3 regions of the Oceanobacter antarcticus genome follow, and region 2 is predicted to be linked to each of the others. Evidence: predicted binding sites of a transcription regulator. Region 2 holds the regulator's gene; each other region holds the start of a gene.

What was found. The regulator FliA, encoded in region 2, starts transcription of late flagellar genes. The targets are predictions, from matches to a motif close to CTAAAGTTNNNNNNNNNNCNGCCGATA.
Region 1: a site for FliA is predicted at 1,584-1,610, ahead of WG929_RS01005 (flagellar protein MotY). Genes of this name have one in related genera too.
Region 3: a site for FliA is predicted at 1,664-1,690, ahead of flgM (flagellar biosynthesis anti-sigma factor FlgM). Genes of this name have one in related genera too.

Annotation. Positions count from the first base shown of each region.
Region 1 is NZ_JBBKTX010000001.1:208,063-211,317, forward strand. Features, by position in the region: gene rnt (ribonuclease T) at 1-272, opposite strand, end outside; gene pyrC (dihydroorotase) at 335-1,372, opposite strand; gene WG929_RS01005 (flagellar protein MotY) at 1,670-2,671, shown strand; gene pbpC (penicillin-binding protein 1C) at 2,947-3,255, opposite strand, start outside.
Region 2 is NZ_JBBKTX010000021.1:60,803-64,057, reverse strand. Features, by position in the region: gene WG929_RS15960 (protein phosphatase CheZ) at 1-365, opposite strand, end outside; gene cheY (chemotaxis response regulator CheY) at 381-755, opposite strand; gene WG929_RS15950 (RNA polymerase sigma factor FliA) at 1,022-1,759, opposite strand; gene WG929_RS15945 (MinD/ParA family protein) at 1,763-2,584, opposite strand; gene flhF (flagellar biosynthesis GTPase FlhF) at 2,586-3,255, opposite strand, start outside.
Region 3 is NZ_JBBKTX010000001.1:202,150-205,404, forward strand. Features, by position in the region: gene WG929_RS00955 (flagellar brake protein) at 1-740, opposite strand, end outside; gene flgN (flagellar export chaperone FlgN) at 788-1,288, opposite strand; gene flgM (flagellar biosynthesis anti-sigma factor FlgM) at 1,302-1,616, opposite strand; gene flgA (flagellar basal body P-ring formation chaperone FlgA) at 1,780-2,478, opposite strand; gene WG929_RS00975 (chemotaxis protein CheV) at 2,607-3,255, shown strand, end outside.

The DNA of each region.
Region 1 (3,255 bases), on a different contig from region 2:
AACATATTGGTCAGCACGTCGATTTCAAATTCGGCATCCCGTTCCGGGTCGAACGGGTCGATGCCGGTGAAGTCGAGGGCTTCCTGTTCCAGGTTGGCACCGTCAAACGGGTGCACCTCGGCAGACAACGTCTGGTCTGGGTGGATATAGCCTTCGTCATCCATGCGCAGGGTGACCATGGCAATTTCGAGCAGGGCGTCGGTATCGGGATTAAACCCACCGGTTTCCACATCGACCACCACGGGCAAAAAGCCGCGGAAGCGTTGGGCCATTGGGGTTTTTTCCTGCTTTTCGCCGTTTCCAGCGGGAGTTGTACTCATCCTAAGCCTTATCTTCAGGAGTTTTGCAGTTGCCAGCGCAGGGTTTCACCCGCACGCAATGGCACAATGATGTCGTTGCCAAAGGGCATTTCAGAGGGCACCTGCCACGCGGATTTCACCAGGGTAATGGTGTCTTCGTTACGTGGCAGGTGGTAGAAATCGGGGCCGTAGTGACTGGCGAAGCCTTCCAGGTTGTTGAGGACACCGAGGTCTTCAAAAATTTCGGCATACAGCTCAATCGCGCCGTAAGCGGTATAGCAACCGGCACAACCACAGGCATTTTCCTTGGCACCCCTGGCATGAGGAGCACTGTCGGTACCGAGGAAAAACTTGCGGCTACCAGAGACCACCGCGTCTTGCAGCGCTTGCTGGTGAATATTGCGCTTCAGAATCGGCAGACAATAAAAATGCGGTCGAATACCGCCAACCAGCATGTGGTTACGGTTGTAGGCCAGATGCTGCACGGTAATGGTGGCGGCGACGTTGTCACCCTGACTCAATACAAACTCGGCGGCGTCTTTGGTGGTGATGTGTTCCACCACCAGGCTCAGTGCTTTGTGTTTGCTTGCCAGCGGTGCCAGTACGGTATCGAGAAATTCTTTTTCGCGGTCAAAAATATCGATGTGCTGGTGGGTTACTTCACCGTGTACCAGCAGTTTCATATCGTTGTCAGCCAGTGCCGCGCAAACGTCATCAAGCTTGCCGAGGTCGGTAACGCCGGAGGCTGAGTTGGTTGTGGCACCCGCCGGATACAGCTTGGCTGCCACAACGCGGCCAGTAGCCTTGGCAGCGCTGATCATCTCGGGCGTGGTGTTGTCGGTCAGGTAAAGCACCATTAACGGGTCAAAACCGCTGTCGCCAGCCTGGGCCAGAATGCGCTCGCGGTAAGCCAATGCCTGTTCGGCATTCATCACCGGTGGTTGCAGGTTGGGCATGATGATCGCTCGTTTCATCACCCGAGCAGTGGCGGCGACTGTGTGTTGCAGTACCTGGCCATCGCGAACGTGTAAATGCCAGTCGTCCGGGCGGGTGATCGTCAAGCGGTCGGTCATGAGGTTTCCTTCTTTACGTTTTACTGTGCTGTTTGACGCTGTCTGCGTGCTGCGGCCATGACTCATGGTTGCTACACGGTGGCTGGCAGTGATTCCGACAGGCAAAAATGTGACCCGGCATTGTAGCGCAACCGTTTTTTTACTGCTTGGCTTTGTGGTTCCTGACGTTAGGGCCGCGAGCGCTTGGCGGGAGGGCTGTTCACGTTGAAGGTTCAAGATTTTCCGCGACTGGCCGATAGCCCCTCAGAGACATGCCTATTGCCAACTTCACTACCACAGAGGCCAACGTAGAGACACATGATTCGTCTGGACAATCTCGCTGCTGGTCATTCACCCGGCGTGCCGGAATCTGGCTCACACTCTGGTTATAAGGCCAGCAGGGTGCTGGCTTGGCTGTTGTTCGGCTTATTATTCTCGCTGTGGTTGGCTCGGCCAGCGCTGGCCGGTCAAACCGCCATGCCGTTGGAATACGGGCTGGATATTTACAACACCCGCTGGGCCGTCTCCGGGTCGGTATTTGACTGCCAGTTTAGCCAGACCATTCCGGGCTACGGCAGCGCTGTTTTTTTGCAACGAGCTGGAGAACATGTCTCTTTTCGACTCGAAGCCACCCAAAACCGCATGGCATACAGTGATGCCAGAGTCTCATTATTGCCGCCTCCCTGGCGTCCGGCAGAACGTACCGAAAATCTGGGCACTGTTCGTATCCGCCAGGAAACACCGCTATTGGCACTCGATACACGCCGCAGCAACCAGTTTATTCATGGCTTGCTGGAAGGCAAACGCCCGACGATCAGCCACCAGACCTGGTATGACGCCAACCGCTTTGTGCGGGTGTACGTCTCCGGTGTCACCTTTCAGGATTATTACCCGGAGTTTCTTGATTGCATCAGTCGGTTATTACCGATGAATTATGATCAGGTGGCTCGCAGCAAGGTGTTTTTCGCCAGCGGTGAAGACAAAATAGAAAAAAACGACATCAAGGTACTGGAGCGGGTTGCCTACTACATCAAACACGATCCCAGAGTCTTTGCGCTGTACCTGGATGGCCACTCGGACAGCGTTGGCCGTCGTTATGACAACCGGCAAGTGTCCAAACGCCGGGTGGAAGACGTCGAGCGTTATTTTGTCAAACAAGGCATCGACCCGACCATGATCACCACCCGTTTTCATGGTGACCGCTATCCGGTGGCCAGCAATAAAACCGTGAAAGGCCGCAACGAAAACCGCCGTGTAACCATTCGACTGGAAATGCGTGACGATATGCCGATACCGGATGCGCTGAAGTTTAAGCCTTAGGGGCGTTCTCAATTATTTGCCACGGCCTGTCAGGAGGAAGTATTCCGTCAGGCAAGGCGTTGGACGCCGAGAAATGACGCGTCCTTTTCACGTCGAATCACACCGCATGGCGGGATGTTGACCCTGACCCTTCGGGCTGAGGCCAGTAACTTCCAGTACGGCGTTATTCGTCACTTATTGAGCTCGCTAAACCAGGTTCCTCATGTCTTGTTCTGAAACCAGCTGGCTCTTGGCAGGCTCGGTTTAATCATTGAGAACGCGGCCTCAAGTGCCAGCTAGTCGGCATAAACGGTCATTCGATCACTGTTGCCTTGATCGTCTATCAATACGATGTGTTGTTCACCGTTGCGGCGTAAAGGAATGGTCAGTACGTGTCGTTCAGCGCTGCTGCCCCGGTATATACCATTGATATACCAGTAACGCATACCGACTCCGCCGTTGGCTCCGAGCGCAAGGTTGGGCAGTTGTCGTTCGCCCGCGCTGTTTCTTTGTGTTGAACGTATATGTTCGCCGGGTTCGATACCGGTGATTTGCAAGGTACGCCCGATGATCAGTGAGGATGCGCAACCTGGTGCCGGAGCGGG
Region 2 (3,255 bases):
AATGAACCGGCTCGATCCCGAATGGAAAGTGCCAACGGCATACCGGCATCCACCAGATCCATGGTGCGATTAGCCGACTTGTTGGTCATCTCGATCACGTACTCAAGTTTGTCGGTCGCACTTTCGATCTCTGACCCGGCACCCGGCGATTCAATATTGAGGTTTTTGATGGCTTCGTGCAGTGCTCTGGTGAGTCGACCAATTTCTTCATACAGGGTCTTATCCCGTACATCATTCAGCTGATTCACCAGGGACACCGCATGACTGACTTCGCCGCGCTCAATGCTTTCCACCATCGACTGCGCCAGGTTTTTCATTGCCAGGCTGGTCGACTGCGCCAGTGGTTGCGAATTGCTCTCGGACATGGGTAAACCCCGGAGTTAGCTTTCGACACGCTCAAAGATTTTTTCAATCTTTTCCTTGAGCACTGCAGCAGTAAATGGCTTCACGACGTAACCGTTCACACCAGCCTGAGCGGCCGCCACGATCTGCTCGCGCTTGGCTTCTGCGGTCACCATCAATACGGGCAAGCTTCGCAGTCGCTCGTCTGCCCTCACCTTTTTGAGCAGATCAATCCCCGTCATCCCAGGCATATTCCAGTCTGTTACCAGGAAATCGAAGTCACCTTGCTGCAACATCGGCAAGGCGGTTGATCCATCATCTGCTTCAGCAGTATTGGTGAAGCCCAGATCGCGCAGCAGATTTTTAACGATGCGTCTCATCGTGGAAAAATCGTCAACGATGAGGATTTTCATGTTCTTGTCCAAAACGACCTCCAATAGTCGACTTTTCTAACAAGCCGTTTCTGATGCCCATTGATACCCGTAGTACTCAAGGACTCTACTGCAAGTGTAGACCCAGTCTGACGGTTATCCAGCAAGCCTGGAGAGTTTCCTGTTGTCGCCATGGCCAACCACTAACAACCGCAATCCCTGCGGTTTCATGCTGTCGACAAGGGTATCGGCCAGACGGGGAATAACTGAATACAAGTGCTCTGTCGTAGCGCAGAAACAAGGGAAATTCAGCTTGCCCAGCCACCCAGTCGAGCCTTCAATCGATGGGCCGCCTGACTGTGAATCTGGCACACCCGGCTTTCACTCACTCCCAGTACGGCGCCTATTTCCTTGAGGTTGAGTTCTTCATCATAATAGAGCGATAACACCAGTTGCTCCCGCTCTGGCAGGCCACGAATGGCATCCGCCAGCTGCTGCTGAAAAGCCCCCCGTTCGATACTGTGGGATGGATCATCGTTGTTGGACAAGAGAGCATCGACGCCATCACTACCGTCGTTGTTTTCGAGCATTTCTTCATAGCTGAACAGTCGGCATCCAGCGCTGTCGCGCAGGATTGCGTGATAGTCGTCGGCACTCAGTCCCAGACGCTCAGCCACGTCACTGTCTTCCGCATCGCGGCCGGTTTCACCTTCTATTTGCTGGATCGCTTCACTGATCCGGCGGCTGTTGCGATGCACCGAACGTGGTGCCCAATCGCCCCGACGAATTTCATCCAGCATGGCACCCCGAATACGGATGCCTGCATAGGTTTCAAAGCTGGCGCCTTTGTCGCCATCGTATTTACGCGCCGCTTCCAACAAGCCAATCATGCCAGCCTGGATCAGATCGTTGACCTGCACCGAATCCGGTAGCCGTGCCATCATGTGGTGGGCGATACGCTTGACCAGAGTCGCGTGCTCATGCACACGCTCATCCACCTTGTGTTTTTCAACCTCGGTATAGGCGAGGCAACTGCTCCGATTCACAACTCACACTCCAACCTGTTGCTGCACCAGACGATCAACAAAAAACTCCAGATGACCCCGTGGTGTCGTTGGTAGTGGCCAGGCATCCACTTTTTTCGCCAGCGCCCGGAAGGCAATTGCCGCACGGGAACGGGGATAGGTTTCAATCACCGCTTTCTGACGCTGAACCGCACGCTTGACGGCGTCGTCCTGGGGAACCGCGCCGACATACTGCAAAGCCACGTCGAGGAAGCGATCCGTCACCTTGGTGAGTTTGGCAAATAGCGCATGGCCGTCTTGTGGGGTACGCACCATATTGGCGACGATACGAAAGCGGAACATGCCGTAATCCCGACTTAACAACTTGATCTGGGCGTAGGCGTCGGTAATCGAGGTGGGTTCGTCGGTCACTACCAGCAATACTTCCTGAGCCGCACACACAAAACTGAGCACGGTATCGGAGATGCCCGCTGCGGTATCAACGATCAAGACGTCGATATCGTCGCCCAGCTCACTGAAGGCCTGTATCAACCCGGCATGCTCCCTATTGTTCAGCTGCGACAGTTTCTGGGTGCCAGAGGCCGCCGGTACAATGCGAATACCGCCAGGGCCACGAACCATGATGTCACGCAGGTCACACTCCCCTGCCAGTACGTTTTCAATGGTGCGGGCGGAACTGATACCCAGCAGAATATCGATATTGGCCAATCCAAGGTCAGCGTCCAATACCACAACACGACGCCCCAGCTCTGCCAGTCCGATCGCCAGGTTGACGGAGACGTTACTTTTACCCACACCTCCCTTGCCACCGCTGACGGCAATGACTTGAACAGGATGATTTGCCATATTAATGAACTCCTTGTAGGGAACCGGTCTGGCGACGATTGGCCAGACTCATGGCCTCTGCCGCCTGCCAGCGGGTACGCGCCATACGCGCCATTTGCTCCGCCAGTCTGACTAACTTGCCAGCATCCGGATAATGCAGGTCATCGGGAATCTTCGGGCCATCCGCAATCATCACTAATGGCAACCGGGTCAGGGCTGCCACACTCATCGCAGGCCCAAGACTGAAACACTCGTCCAGTTTGGTAAAAATACAGCCCGCCAGTCCGGCCGGTTTAAAGTGTTCATAATTTTCCTGCAAGCAACGTCCCTGACTGGTCAACGGCAAGGTCAGCAAGCAGCGCATACGCGAACCACTGCCTTTACGGGTACAGGCCCGCTTCAACATCGCTAACTGTCCCTGAAACGATGGATCCTGACTCGCCAGACCAGCGGTATCGACCAGCACCAGGCGCTTCTTTTTCTTACCCGTCAGTGTTTCCAACGTCGCCGCCAAGTCTTCGCCTGGGGCCACGGTGTGTAATTCCACGCCTAAAATCCGGGCCACTGAACGCAACTGGTCATGCGCGGCAACGCGATAGCTGTCGATACTCACCAGTGCAACGGCATCAGCACCGTGCTGGATAACAAAGCGGGCGGCCAGTTTGCCAATGGTGGTGGTTTTTCCGGCACCT
Region 3 (3,255 bases), on a different contig from region 2:
AAGTCGGTGGTCAGACGGTATATATAACGGCGGGCAGCAGAGGAAATCCGGGTAAATACAAATCCGGCGAGGGTATTGCCAGCGCTATCGAGCATCAGGTGGCGTAGTTCCAGCCCGCAATCCAGGTAGTGTTGTTCGTTGCAGCGTACGATGGCGGCGGCAATCGAATCCAGCTGTTTCAGGTCGTCTCGAATATCACCGTCAAAACAGGCTTTGAAGCCGGATTCTGATAAATCCTGCAGCCTTCCTTTATAGTAATAGCGCGGAGCTGTCTGCTCGTCGGGTGTCGGGTGCTGATCCGGTATCTCGACCACCAGATAGTGGGCCGCTGGCACATTGACCCGGTAAGCATCGCGCCGTTGCAGGTATTCAACCTGGCTGGGGAATTCACCACGATACTGTTGTTCAGCACTCTGGTAGCGCAGACGGCCATCGGCGACGAAACGAATACGAATGCCCTGGTTGTCACAATCAATGCGGAAGCGTTTGCCCTGACGGATCAGATCATTGCCTTTATCTGGTTGTAACCGGGTCATAAAAAAGCTGCGATTATTCAGCTGCACATCGGTTATTTGAGCACAGAAGGCGGTTGTTTGGTCGTCAATCTGTACTCTTACCGGCGCTTGCAGCAGTACCAGCCGGCGGAGCGCACCGTAGATGTCTTCATCCTGATTCAGTGTGCAGTCCTGCGGTGGATTGTCGTGTGTGTTGTGTGCTGGAGTGTGGGTTGGGGATGTCACACGTAACCTCCTGGCCGGGGTAGGCGTTGGTTATATAAAGGAGGCGATCAGGCCTGAATGTAGCCCTGGCCTCGGCGTGCCGATTTGCCCTGGCCTGTTTCAGTGTAGAGCAATGGCGAGCGGTCGGGTTGGCCACGTAAAATATGGAGACGTTGCTGGATGCGGCGCCGGGCGGTAAGAACCAGTTCGTTCAGCTGGATGGAACGATCGCGGTTATGACGATATTGAGCGGCAAGCTGTTGCCACAAGCGGGCAATCTCTGGCTGCTGGCGAATTTGTGGATGCTGGAGAAAATCGGCCGCCAGCGGTAGTTGTTGCTGGCTCATCCAGTCCATGCGTTGTTTGGCCTGGTCATTCAGGCGCTGCAATATCGCCGACTTGGATTGTCCGGCACGTTGTAGTTGTTCAGGCTCCATGCGGGCCAGCAGCTGGCCTTCCTGCTCCAGTTGGTGTTGTAGCAGGCGTCCCAGGGCCAGTTCATCAAGCAACAGCTGGCGCAGCTGATGACATTCCGGCGTTGGCAGGTACACATTGGCAGTAGAATTCATGGCTGTTTAATGCTCAGTTCAGGCGTCCTTCAAAGTCCAGCATTTTTCCTGCCAGTTTTTCATAATCGATTTTGTATTCACCGCTGTCGATGGCGGCTCTGATGCGGTCGACGGTGGCATCGTTCACCTCAGGCATGGCACTGATTTCAGCCTCAACCTGTTGGATGCTTTTGCTGCTGGCGCTCAGTTTGACCTGATCGCTGTAGCTGGCATTCTGGGTGCTGGAGGCTGGATCACCCTTGGCTGACATTGGGCTGGTGGCATCGGCGGTTTTCGCTGAAGCGCGACTACCGGTGTCGATGGCACCTGTTAACTTGTTGATATTCATTGTGAAATCTCCGAACCATTGCATTGTATAAACCCCTGCCATGTCTGTATCGGCGGTTTGCCAAAAGACTTTAGTATTGTTTGATTTTTTTTTGCAGTTTGTCGATTTGCTGCTATTCGTGCGTGTGCGCGCTGCCATAAAGGTCATCGGTTCATTTAAGCGACTAACGGATAGTGACCTCTCCGGGGCCGATGACTTCGGCAGTGAGGCTCTTGCCGGAGCGGCGGTTACGTACTCGAATGGTGTCGCCCTTGCGGCCTTGGCTCAGGGCGTCGCCTTCGGTTTGCAGCTGGATGGCACCCCGTTGCAGGTGAATACGCACCAGCGCACCGCGCTCTATCAGCAATTTTGAGATCAGCATGTCCGGGGTGATTACGGTGCCTGGACGCAGGTTCCGGCGAAATTCCATACCCTGCAGTTGTTCCGGGCTGCGGATATAGCCTTGTTGCAGATTTCCCAGATCCTGTTCCGCAAACTGGATGCTGGCGCTGGCGGTGCTGTCACCGGAACGAGCGGCTTGCGTCAGAATGGCGACGCTTTCCATCACGTGCAGTTCGACCGCGACAAATTGTTGCCACCAGGGCGAGGCACAGCGCAGCTCAACACCATTACGCCCCGGTTGCAGTGGCCGGGCCAGCTCGATATTCAGTGTCTGGTTGCAGGCGGGCAGTTGATAATCGGGGCTGAGGCCCACCAGCGAAACCCGGTTGCCATGGGCGTCGCCACTGATGTCCGTCCACTGCTGCAGTAACTGGTGTTGCAGTGTTGTCTGCCAGGATTCAGTCGTCCAAAGCGCCGCAGTCTGGAGTTTATCAGCCCAGAGAGGTTGGCATATCAGGAGTAAAACAATTATCCGACGCACTGTCTGGTTCTCTACTATGCTTTTAGGTGACTGATGTAAACGTCATGATTCTGGCGATTAAGCAGCGCTTGTTGAACCTGACAGAGGTTTTGCAAGGGCTGTGCCGGATAACTTTTCGGGAGCTTTTTATGGCTGGTGTGTTAGATGCGGTTAACCAGCGAACCCAGTTGGTCGGTGCCAACCGGCTGGAGCTGTTGCTGTTCCGTGTAAACGGGCGACAGGTTTACGGCATTAACGTGTTCAAGGTGAAGGAGGTACTACAGTGCCCCAAGCTGACTGTTTTGCCGGGCAGTAATCCTGTCGTTCGCGGTGTGGCGCATATTCGATCGGGCACGATCCCGATCATGGATATGGGGCTGGCAACGGGGAATGCGGGGTTGAGCGATCTGAATAATGCATTTGTGATTATTACCGAGTACAACGGCAAGACTCAGGGGTTCCTGGTTGGTGGTGTTGAGCGCATCATCAATATGAACTGGGAAGAGATCCATCCACCACCACGGGGCACGGGTAAAGAACACTACCTGACGGCGGTGACGCAGGTGGACAAGCAGATGGTAGAGATTATTGATGTGGAGAAAATTCTGGCAGAAGTTTCTCCGATCAATGAAGAAATCAGCGCCGGTCTTATTTCAGAAGAAGTGCATCAGCGTGCGAAAGCACACCGGGTGCTGATCGTGGACGATTCCAAGATTGCCCGTAAACAGATTACCCGTTGTCTGGAAAATCTGGGTGTGGAAGTGGTATCGATGAACGATGGCCGTCAGGCCTGGGAGC